Regions from separate parts of the Stenotrophomonas sp. 01N47 genome, predicted to be linked through region 3. Evidence: predicted binding sites of a transcription regulator. Region 3 holds the regulator's gene; each other region holds the start of a gene.
The links. Region 3 encodes HrcA, which represses chaperone genes, less so after heat shock. Its sites were predicted from a motif close to TTNGCACTCNNNNNNNNNGAGTGCNAA; they were not measured.
Positions count from the first base shown of each region.

Region 1: a site for HrcA is predicted at 1,338-1,364, ahead of AC1DKR_RS13935 (co-chaperone GroES). Genes of this name have one in related genera too.
Region 2: a site for HrcA is predicted at 1,860-1,886, ahead of rpoH (RNA polymerase sigma factor RpoH). Genes of this name have one in related genera too.

Region 1 covers NZ_JBFTQU010000006.1:88,384-92,310, reverse strand. The annotation lists gene AC1DKR_RS13940 (endonuclease) at 1-1,058, opposite strand, end outside; gene AC1DKR_RS13935 (co-chaperone GroES) at 1,411-1,698, shown strand; gene groL (chaperonin GroEL) at 1,783-3,432, shown strand; gene AC1DKR_RS13925 (LysR substrate-binding domain-containing protein) at 3,574-3,927, opposite strand, start outside.
Region 2 covers NZ_JBFTQU010000006.1:127,628-131,554, forward strand. The annotation lists gene purD (phosphoribosylamine--glycine ligase) at 1-837, shown strand, start outside; gene rpoH (RNA polymerase sigma factor RpoH) at 973-1,848, opposite strand; gene ung (uracil-DNA glycosylase) at 2,103-2,828, opposite strand; gene AC1DKR_RS14130 (response regulator) at 2,825-3,667, opposite strand; gene ftsX (permease-like cell division protein FtsX) at 3,675-3,927, opposite strand, start outside.
Region 3 covers NZ_JBFTQU010000005.1:332,506-336,432, reverse strand. The annotation lists gene recN (DNA repair protein RecN) at 45-1,706, opposite strand; gene hrcA (heat-inducible transcriptional repressor HrcA) at 1,822-2,886, shown strand; gene grpE (nucleotide exchange factor GrpE) at 2,950-3,465, shown strand; gene dnaK (molecular chaperone DnaK) at 3,669-3,927, shown strand, end outside.

The sequences.
Region 1 (3,927 bases), on a different contig from region 3:
ATGGTCCAGGTGCTGGTGCCCGAGCCACTGTACGGATACGCAGTGTGGCCCTTGATGGTGGCGTGCAGCGAGCAGCGCAGCTGGCTGGGGCTGCTGGTGTTGACCTTGGAGTAATAACCCGCCGGGCCGCCGGGATTGCCCGGATCCGGATTGCCGGTGGTGGTGGCCACGGTGAAGGCGATGCGGCTGTCGGTCGCCGGACGGGCACCCTGTGCGTCGGTGATGCGTGCAGCACGGATGTCGAAGCGGCAGGCTTCACCGGCCACCAGCGCGGTGTTGGTCGACAGCTTCACACTCTTGCCGCTGGCCGGCCAGGTCAGCGGCACGCTGCCGGAGGTGCCGCAGGTCAGTGCGAAGGCGCCGCTGGCGAGGTTGACCGTCTCGCTGAACACCACTTCCAGGTCGGCGGCGGCAGGGAAGGTGCTGCTGCCCTGTGCCGGCGTGGTGGTGGATACCGACGGCGGCGTGTTCGGGCCCGGGGTGCCACCGCCACTGAAGGTCTGGTTGTTGTTGCAGCTGCCGAAGGTCTGCCTGGCCGATTCGGCCCAGGTGAAGTGCGCGTACTGGCTGCCGCTGCCGGTCAGCTGCAGCGAGGTGCCCGCAGCGGTGCTGTTGGTTTCGGCAACGGGAATGTTCTGGCTGGTCATGCCGGCGGCGGGGCCGGCGGAGGCGGTGATCGCGCCCTCGTAGCTGAGGAACTGGACCACCTTGCCGCTGGCGTCGACCAGGGCGATGCCGTCGTTGGGACCGTTCTGCAGGCCGTTGGTGGGGTAGGTGACCACGGCCAAGGAGGCGCTGCCGCAGCTGGCCGCGGTTCCGGCCGGTACCGCGTTGTTGGCGTAGACCGTGGCGGCCGACGGATTGCTGCCGTTGTAGAGGTAAAGGCGGTAGCCGGACAGATCCTCGCCGGCGGTAGCGACCACTTCGATGGCTTCGCCGACGTCACCGGCAGCGGTGCTGTCGTCGTAGTGCAGTTCGTTGATGAAGACCTCGGCCTGGGCCGGCGCGGCAGCCAGGGCCAGCAGGCAGGCGGCGGCGAGCGGGGACAGCAATCGCATCGACTACTCCTTGTGATTGGGAATGCCGGGCCACCCTAAAGCCGATCCGGTGACACTTTGCCGTTAATGAACGCCAGATATCTGACAGTGCGACGGCGGTCACCAAATGGCGGCCAATTCCCCCTTGGCTTGCCGCGACGCATCCCTATAAAGGCGTCCGCGCAGGGATGGAGTGCCGCCGGGCCGCCGGGAAAAATTTCGGGGGCGGGCCTTGAAAGGCCTGCGGAGGTCTCCATCTCTGTCGTGCTCCCGACCTGTCGGGCTTTTTCACGCGCGTTGCTGGCAGTCGCCTGGTGCGAGTGCTAACATCGCCGGACTTTTTCAGACCAATCAATAACTTAAGAGGTCCCACATGAGCATCAAGCCGCTGCACGACCGCGTTGTGGTCAAGCCGATCGAAGCCGACGAAGTTTCCGCCGGTGGCATCCTGATCCCGGACTCCGCCAAGGAAAAGTCCACCAAGGGTGAAGTCGTGGCCGTGGGCCCGGGCAAGCCGCTGGACAACGGCAACGTGCGCGCTCCGTCGCTGAAGGTCGGTGACAAGGTCATCTACGGCCAGTACGCCGGCAGCTCGTACAAGAGCGAAGGCGTCGAGTACAAGGTCCTGCGCGAAGACGACGTGCTCGCCGTCATCGGCTGAGTGTCAGCGCGACCTGCTTCAGTTACACCCCATTTCCGCTAAAAGCAGCCGGGCTCCGCTCGGCTCTACACAGAGGTAAACGCAATGGCTGCCAAGGATATTCGTTTCGGTGAAGACGCCCGTTCGCGCATGGTGCGCGGCGTCAACGTTCTCGCCAATGCCGTCAAGGCCACCCTGGGCCCGAAGGGCCGCAACGTCGTGCTCGAGAAGAGCTTCGGCGCCCCGACCATCACCAAGGACGGCGTGTCCGTCGCCAAGGAAATCGAACTGGCTGACAAGTTCGAGAACATGGGCGCGCAGATGGTGAAGGAAGTCGCCTCGCGTACCAACGACGACGCCGGCGACGGCACCACCACCGCCACCGTGCTGGCCCAGGCCCTGATCCGCGAAGGCGCCAAGGCCGTTGCTGCCGGCATGAACCCGATGGACCTCAAGCGCGGTATCGACAAGGCCGTCGTGGCTGCCGTCGCCGAGCTGAAGAACATCTCCAAGCCGACCGCTGACGACAAGGCCATTGCCCAGGTCGGCACGATCTCGGCCAACTCGGACGAGTCGATCGGCCAGATCATCGCCAACGCGATGAAGGAAGTCGGCAAGGAAGGCGTGATCACCGTTGAAGAAGGCTCGGGCCTGGACAACGAGCTGGACGTGGTCAAGGGCATGCAGTTCGACCGCGGCTACCTGTCCCCGTACTTCATCAACAACCAGCAGTCGCAGACCGCTGACCTGGATGACCCGTACATCCTGCTGCACGACAAGAAGATCTCCAACGTCCGTGACCTGCTGCCGGTGCTGGAAGGCGTCGCCAAGGCCGGCAAGCCGCTGCTGATCGTTGCCGAGGAAGTCGAAGGCGAAGCGCTGGCGACCCTGGTGGTCAACACCATCCGCGGCATCGTCAAGGTCGTGGCCGTCAAGGCTCCGGGCTTCGGCGACCGTCGCAAGGCGATGCTGGAAGACATGGCCGTGCTGACTGGCGGCACCGTGATCTCCGAGGAAGTCGGCCTGTCGCTGGAAAAGGCCACCATCAAGGACCTGGGCCGCGCCAAGAAGGTGCAGGTTTCCAAGGAAAACACCACCATCATCGATGGCGTGGGTGACAAGGCTGCGGTCGATTCGCGCGTTGCGCAGATCAAGACCCAGATCGAAGACACCTCCTCGGACTACGACCGCGAGAAGCTGCAGGAGCGCGTGGCCAAGCTGGCCGGTGGCGTGGCAGTGATCAAGGTCGGCGCTTCGACCGAAATCGAAATGAAGGAAAAGAAGGATCGCGTCGACGACGCCCTGCACGCGACCCGTGCGGCCGTTGAAGAAGGCGTGGTTCCGGGCGGCGGCGTTGCCCTGGTCCGTGCGGTCTCCGCACTGGCTGGCCTGAAGGGTGCCAACGAAGACCAGAACCACGGCATCCAGATCGCCCTGCGTGCGATGGAAGCCCCGCTGCGCGAAATCGTTGCCAATGCCGGTGAAGAGCCGTCGGTCATCGTCAACAAGGTCAAGGAAGGCACCGGCAGCTTCGGCTACAACGCCGCCACCGGCGAGTTCGGCGACATGCTGCAGTTCGGCATCCTGGACCCGACCAAGGTGACCCGTTCGGCGCTGCAGAACGCAGCCTCGATCGCTGGCCTGATGATCACCACCGAAGCCATGGTTGCCGACGCTCCGAAGAAGGACGAGCCGGCCATGGGTGGCGCCGGTGGCATGGGCGGCATGGGTGGCATGGGCGGCATGGACTTCTAAGTCCCGCTGCACCGGTAGCTGCCGACCCAGGTCGGCACGCTTCCCTGCTGCAATGAAAAACCCCGCCGGAAGGCGGGGTTTTTTTGTGGCCTGCATCCACGCATGGCGTGGATCTACCGGGCAATGCGGCATCACCCGCCGCTACGTTGCTGGAGCTGTCGGCAGGTTGTCCTGCAGCCACGCCAGGAACGCGGCCACCATCGGGTTGTCGTTGCTGCCTGGTCGGGTCACGGCGTAATAGGCGAAGGACTGCGGCCACGGCTGCTGCAGGACAACCTGCAGGCGACCGTTGGCCACTTCTTCGGCCACGTGGATGTCGCGCACCAGCGCGATGCCCTGGCCGGCTGCCGCTGCGCGTATCAACAACAGATCGTCATCGAAAGCGGGGCCGCGCTGCAGGCGCGCATCCTGCGGCACGCCCAGGGCCTGAAACCACAGCCGCCAGTCATTGCGTTCGCTGTCCTGCAGCAGTGGCAACCGCAGGCAGTGCTCCAC
Region 2 (3,927 bases), on a different contig from region 3:
GCCGCCGGCAAGGGTGTGATCGTGGCGATGACCCTCGCCGAAGCCGAAGACGCGGTGCGCGACATGCTTTCGGGCAACGCCTTCGGCGATGCCGGCGCGCGCGTGGTGATCGAGGAATTCCTCGACGGTGAGGAGGCCAGCTTCATTTCGATGGTCGATGGCGTGCATGCACTGCCGATGGCCACCTCGCAGGATCACAAGCGCGTCGGCGACGGCGACACCGGTCCGAACACCGGCGGCATGGGTGCGTACTCGCCGGCCCCGGTGGTGACACCTGAAGTGCATGCCCGGGTGATGCGCGAGGTGGTGAACCCGACCGTGCAGGGCATGATCGCCGATGGCATACCGTTCACTGGTTTCCTCTACGCGGGCCTGATGATCGATGCCAGCGGCGCGCCGAAGGTGATCGAGTTCAACGTGCGTTTCGGCGACCCGGAAACCCAGCCGGTGATGCTGCGCCTGCAGTCGGACCTGGTGGAGCTGGTGGAAGCGGCGATCGATGGCCGCCTGGACCAGGTGGAAGCGCAATGGGATCCGCGCCCGTCGCTCGGCGTGGTGCTGGCAGCCAAGCCTTACCCGGAAACGCCAATCACCGGCGAGGTGATCTCCGGCCTGGATGAAGTGCCGGCAAAGGCCAAGGTGTTCCATGCAGGAACGACGCTGGATGCGCAGGGCCAGGTGCTCAGCGCCGGTGGCCGCGTGCTGTGCGTGGCGGCGTTGGGCGACAGCGTGCGCGACGCGCAGGCGAACGCGTATGCGGGTGTGGCGAAGGTGACCTGGGCCAACGAGTTCCACCGCAGTGACATCGGCTGGCGGGCGATCGCACGCGAAAACTAAGACCGCGCTGATCCACGCATGGCGTGGATCTACTGGATCGCGAAGTAGATCCACGCCATGCGTGGATTGAATACCTCGGAAAAAGCAAAGGCCCGGCAATGCCGGGCCTTTCCATTACTCAAACGCTTCATCGCCTCAAGCGGTGAACAGCGCCTTCATCTTCTTCAGCGCGTTCGCTTCGACCTGGCGGATACGCTCGGCCGATACGCCGTACTCGTCCGCCAGTTCCTGCAGCGTCACCTTGCTGTCCGCATCCAGCCAACGGCGGCGGATGATGTCGCGCGAACGCGCATCCAGTTCCGCCAGGCCTTCGCGCAGCAGCTGCATCTGGTTGTCTTCGCTGTCCTCGCGCTCGTAGGCCATCGACGGATCTTCGTCATTGGCCACCAGATACGCAGCCGGCGACGGCGGCGCGTGGTCGTTGTCTTCATCGGTCGGCGCATCGAAACCGATATCGCGGCCGGACAGGCGCGATTCCATTTCAAGCACCTCGCGCTCGGACACGTTCAGGTCCTTGGCCACCGCGGTGACTTCGGCGGCGTTCATCCAGCCCAGGCGCTTCTTCGACTTGCGCAGGTTGAAGAACAGCTTGCGCTGCGCCTTGGTCGTGGCGACCTTCACGATGCGCCAGTTCTTCAGGATGAACTCGTGCATCTCGGCACGGATCCAATGCACGGCGAAGGACACCAGGCGCACGCCCATGTCGGGGTCGAAGCGCTTGACCGCCTTCATCAGGCCGATGTTGCCTTCCTGGATCAGGTCGCCCAGCGCGAGGCCGTAGCCGTTGTAACCGCGGGCCACGTGCACCACGAAGCGCAGGTGCGAATGCACCAGCTCACGGGCAGCGTCCAGATCGTTGCCGTCGCGGAAGCGACGGGCCAGGTCCTGTTCGTTATCGACCGACAGCACCGGGATCTGGTGCACGGCACCGATATAGGCGTCCAGCGAACCGAGCGCACTGGGAATCGGCAGATTGTTTGCCACAAGGGCAGTAGAGGTGTTCTGGCTCATAGGCACCCATCTTAGCAGTCTGGGATTTGGACTGCTAAAGGAGGAAAAAGTTCCAGCATTCCACTGATGAAACACTGGTCCCAAACAGAGCCCTACCGTAACGCGATTTGATGACAGTGGCGAGCGCGCTTTTCGGGATACACAATCCCTTGGAATTCAACCCACTAGCCCAGAAAACACGGCCATTCGGGGTCAAAGGGAGCTGAACAGGTGGCGGTTTCGCCCATTCAATACCGGGCAGCGTTGCCCGCCGTTCAGCCCGATGGCGACAGCATCGCCCGCGGCGGCAGCGACCAGTCGATCGGCGCCTGGCCACGGCGCTGCAGGTACTCGTTGGCCATCGAGAAATGGCGACAGCCGAGGAACCCGCGGTGGGCCGACAGCGGCGACGGATGCGGGGCTTTCAGCACGCGATGGCGGCCGGTATCGATCACCTTGCCCTTCTGCTGCGCGTAGGCGCCCCAGAGCATGAACACCAGGCCCTCGCGCTCACGGTTCAACACATCCACCACATGGTCGGTGAAGCCTTCCCATCCGCGCCCCTGGTGGGCACCGGCCTTGCCCTCTTCCACCGTCAGCACCGCGTTGAGCAGCAGCACGCCGCGCTGTGCCCAGGGAATCAGGCAGCCATGGTCCGGACGGCCAATACCGAGGTCACCCTCGATTTCCTTGTAGATGTTCAACAACGACGGCGGCACCGGCACGCCCGGCTGCACCGAGAAGCTCAGACCATGGGCCTGCCCACGGCCGTGGTACGGGTCCTGGCCGAGGATGACCACTTTCACCTGATCGAACGGGGTGGCATCGAAGGCGGCGAAGATCTGCGGGCCGGGCGGGAACACCGCCGCACCGCTGGCCTTGCGCTGCCGCAGGAAGCTGGACAGCTCGCGCATCTGCGGCTGCAGCAGGTAATCGCCCACACGCTGTTTCCAGCTCGGTTCCAGCTGGATCGCCGGGGTGTCCACTACTTCATCGATCATCGCAACAGGGGTCCATCATTCAGTCGGGCCAGCCGCAGCTGGAACAGCACCTTGGTGATCAGCAGGCGCTCTTCGATCGGCTTCAGCACCAGGTCGTTGGCGCCAGCCTGCAGCAGGCCGGTCTGGTTGTGCGGATTGCCATCGCCGGTCATCACCAGCACCGGCAGGCGGCGCTTGCCGTAGCCGAAGTCCACGCGCACGCGCTGCACCACGTCGCGGCCGCTCAGCTCTCCCTTCAGGGTCACATCGGTCAGCACCAGGTCGATGCGATGGCGGCTGCGCCCCAGCGATTCGGCGGTCAGCAGGGTGAACGCTTCTTCGGCGCTGACCACATGCATCACGTTGAGCTGCTGGCGCTCGAGCATGCGCTTGGTGGCCTCGGCCACCACCCGGCTGTCCTCGATGTAGAGGATGGTCGCGCCGGGAATGGTCTGCGGCTGCACGTAGCCGCGCACGAACGTCGCAAGGGCCTCGTGGCCCAGCGATTTGTCGAAATAGTCGGTGACGTACTCGGTGAAGCGGCGCTGCTCCAGGTGCTGCTGGGCGTCGCCGGAGACCACGATCACCGGCACATAGGCCTGCCCTGCCGCTTCGCGCACCATCCGCGCCAGCGCCAGGCCGTCGCCATCGCGCAGGGTCAACGAGGTGGTGACCAGATCGACCGGGCCCTGCGCCAGCGCATGCTGTGCGTCTTCGATGCTGTCGCAGCCGATCACCTCCACGCCCGGCAGATCGCGCTGCAGGACGTCGGCAATCAGCTTGCGTACCAGTTTGGAACCGTCAACCACCATCACCCGCGTCGCGGGCCCTTCAAGGTGCTTCAGCGCTTGCGGTTGCATGCCGGTCTCAGGTGTCTGTCGGGCGGGTCTGGCGGAGGAAGTGACCGGTCACCAGCCATGCACCCAGCCAGCCCAGCAACAGGGTGCCAAGCAGCACCAGGCTGCCATGCAGCAGGTCCAGGCCATGCAGCACGAACGGGCTGCCGTAGCTGCGCGACAGCTCGGCCAACGGCGCGCGCAGGGCGGCACCGGCAATGCCGATCAGGCCCAACGCGACCGCACCGGCGCCCAGGCCATACCAGGCACCCAGGTACAGGAAC
Region 3 (3,927 bases):
GATGAATGCCCGCGATTCACGCGCGCCAACAGGCGTGCAGGGGCCTACACCTGCAGCAGCTTGCGCGCGGCGGCGCGGGCTTCCTTGCTCACTTCCACGCCACCCAGCATGCGCGCCAGCTCTTCCTCGCGGGCCTTTGCGTCGAGCTTCTCCACCGCGCTCTGGGTCATGCCTTCCACCGGTGCCTTGCTGACCCGGTAATGCGCGTGGCCCTTGGAGGCGACCTGCGGCAGATGGGTCACGCACAATACCTGGCGCTTTTCGCCGAGGGCGCGCAGCTTCTGGCCGACGATATCGGCCACCGCGCCACCGATGCCGGAGTCGACTTCGTCGAACACCATGGTCGGCACTGCATCCAGGTCGAGCGCGGCCACTTCGATGGCCAGCGAAATACGTGACAGCTCGCCACCGGAAGCGACCTTGCGCAGCGCACGCGGTGGCTGGCCCGCATTGGCTGCCACCAGGAACTCGACGCGCTCGGCGCCCTGCGGGTCCGGCTTGCCGTTGTCCTGCGGCTCCAGCTCGATCAGGAACTGGCCGCCGCCCATGCCCAGCTCGGCGATGATGCCGGTGGTGGTGGCCGACAGCTCGGCAGCAGCGGTGCGACGGCTGGTGGTCAGTGCTGCAGCCTCGACACGCCAGGCCGCTGCGGCCTTCTCAATTTCGCCGGCCAGACGCTGCAGGCGCTCGTCGGCGCCGCGCAGCTGTTCCACTTCGGCGTGCATGCGCTCACGCTGCGCACCCAGCTCATCCATCGGCACGCGGTGCTTGCGGGCCAGGTCGTGCAGGCGGCCGAGGCGGCGCTCGTTCTCCTCGAACTGGTCCGGATCGGCGTCCAGATCGTCATGCACCCGGTCGAGCAGGGCCAGGGCCTCGTGCAGCTGGATGGAAGCGCTGTCGATCAGGGCATCGACGTCGCCCAGCCGCGGGTCATGTTCGGCCACCCTGGCCAGTTCATGCCGCACCTGCTGCAGCAGATCCAGCGCCGAGTGGCCTTCGTCGCCGTTGAGCTGGTCCGAAGCTGCCTGGCAGGCGGCCAACAGGGCGCTGGCATGCGCCTGACGGCGATGGCTGGCGCCGAGCGCGGTGATCGACTCCGGCTCCAGATCCTCACGGTCCAGTTCGCGCAGCTGATGTTCGAGGAAGCCGATGCGGTCACTCACGTCGCCCTGTTGCGACAGTGCGAGGGATTCATCGACCAGCGCCTGCCAGGTGGCGGCAGCGCGGCGCACCTGGCGGCGTTCGCTTTCGTTGCGGGCATAGGCGTCCAGCAGGGCCAGCTGCGACGGGCGCGTCAGCAGGGCCTGCTGCTCATGCTGGCCATGGATTTCCACCAGCAGGCCGGCGAGGTCGGCCAGCTGCGCCAAGGTGACCGGGCGGCCGTTGATCCACGAGCGCGAGCCGCCGTCGGCGCGGATCACGCGGCGCAGCTGGCATTGGTCTTCATCGTCCAGCTCATTGCTGGCCAGCCACTGGCGGGCGGCCTGCAGCTGGTCCAGCGCGAATTCGGCCGACAGTTCGGCCCGGGCCGCGCCATGGCGGACCACGCCGCTGTCGGCGCGCAGGCCGGACAGGAAGCCCAGAGCGTCGACCATCAGCGACTTGCCCGCGCCGGTCTCGCCTGAAATCACGGTCATGCCCGGCCCGAACTCCAGTTCGGTGGCGCGGACGACGGCGAAATCCTTGATTGAAAGATGTCTGAGCATGGGTAAGGGGGTGTCTGCAGCCGCGCAACGCTAGCACGCGCAGCGGGGTCGTCCAATGACTTGCCAAGGGGATGCGTCGCCATTATCTAATGTCCCTGTCTCACAGGTTGATTCCATGCACGGTTCTCCCGACCAACTTGCCCCGCGCGCGCGGCACCTGCTGCGCACGCTGATCGCGCGCTACATCCAGGATGGCGAGCCCGTGGGTTCGCAGACGCTGGCGCGCGTGGCCGGCCTGGAGGTCAGTCCGGCCACCATCCGCAACATCCTCGGTGACCTGGAAGACCTGGGCCTGCTGGCCTCGCCGCATACGTCGGCGGGCCGGATTCCGACTGCGCATGGCTACCGGGTGTTCGTCGACAGCCTGTTGCAGATGCAGCCGCCGGGCGAAGGGGAGCTGGCCCGACTGCGTCAGGAGCTGGCCGGAGGCGGCAGTACCCAGGCGCTGCTCGGCAGTGCGTCGGAGCTGCTGTCGGCGATGAGCCACTTCGTTGGCGTGGTCAGCGCGCCGCGCCGCGAGCAGTTCGCCTTCCGCCAGATCGATTTCGTGGCGCTGGACGGGCGCCGGGTGCTGGCGATCCTGGTGTTTGCCGACAATGAAGTGCAGAACCGGGTGATCGAGACGCGCCAGGACTTCGCACCGGGGCAGCTGGAGCAGGTGGCCAACTACCTCAATGCCCACTTTGCCGGGCTGCCCCTGGCCGAGATCCGTACCCGCCTGCTGCTGGAGCTGCGCGACGCCCGTTCCGAGCTGGAACAGGTGCTGGCGCACAGCGTCGAGCTGGCCGAGCAGGCCTTGCAGCCGCCGGCCGACGACATGCTGGTGGCCGGCCAGACGCGTCTGATGGGGGTGCAGGACCTGTCCGACCTGGAGCGCCTGCGCGAGCTGTTCGAGCTGTTTTCCAGCAAGCGCGAGATCCTGCAGCTGCTGGAGCGGACCATCCAGGCCCCCGGCGTGCGCATCTTCATCGGCGAGGAAACCGGCGTGGTACCCCTGCAGGGCGTCTCGCTGGTCACCGCGCCGTACACCGCCAACGGCCAGGTACTGGGCGTGCTGGGCGTGATCGGGCCGAAGCGGATGGCCTACGACCGGATGATTCCGCTGGTCCAGGCCACCGCCGATGTGCTCGGCGCGGCCTTTTCGCCGGGCGGGCGAACTCCGGGTGCATCGGACGCTTGAAACGCAGCATCCCGCCCACACTAGGGTGGGTGGAGGCGGAGAGTGACCGCCAGGGACCCAGACATGAATCAAGATCAGCCAGACATCGCCGCCCAGCAGGCCGCCGCCGACGCAGCTGCCGCCGAGGGCGTCAACGAACAGATCGAACAGCTCCGTGCCGAAGTGGAGCAGGTCAAGGCCGAAGCGCTGCGTGAGCGCGCCGACCTCGACAACCAGCGCAAGCGCGTGGCCCGCGACATCGAACAGGCGCGCAAGTTCGCCAACGAGAAGCTGCTGGGCGAACTGCTGCCGGTATTCGACAGCCTCGATGCCGGCCTCAAGGCCGCCGGTGACGATGCCCACCCGCTTCGCGAGGGCCTGGAGCTGACCTACAAGCAGCTGTTGAAGGTCGCTGGTGACAACGGCCTGGTGCTGCTGGACCCGACCGGGCAGCCGTTCAACCCGGAACACCACCAGGCGATCAGCCAGGTCGCTGCCCCCGGCGCCGCCCCGGGCACCGTGGTGACCGTGTTCCAGAAGGGCTACCTGCTCAACGAGCGCCTGCTGCGGCCGGCGCTGGTGGTGGTTGCCGCCGATTGACCGCGGGCGCCGGGCCTGGCCTGGCGCGGGTTTTCCCGCCGCGACCGGGGCATCGGCACGACCGACGCTGAACGTGTTGGGCGAACGGAAACACAGCGTTCGGGGGATGGCTTGAATGTTCCACGAGCCTCCCCCACATCCCATTCATCCACCGGCCGAACGGCCGGACTGACAAAAACAACATCCTTCAAGGAGTCTCCCCCATGGGCAAGATCATTGGTATCGACCTCGGCACCACCAACTCGTGCGTGGCGATCATGGACGGCGGCAAGGCCCGCGTCATCGAAAATTCGGAAGGCGATCGCACCACCCCGTCGATCGTCGCCTACACCAAGGACGGCGAAGTCCTGGTCGGTGCCTCGGCCAAGCGCCAGGCCGTGACCAACCCGAAGAACACCTTCTACGCGGTGAAGCGCCTGATCGGCCGCAAGTTCACCGACGCCGAAGTGCAGAAGGACATCG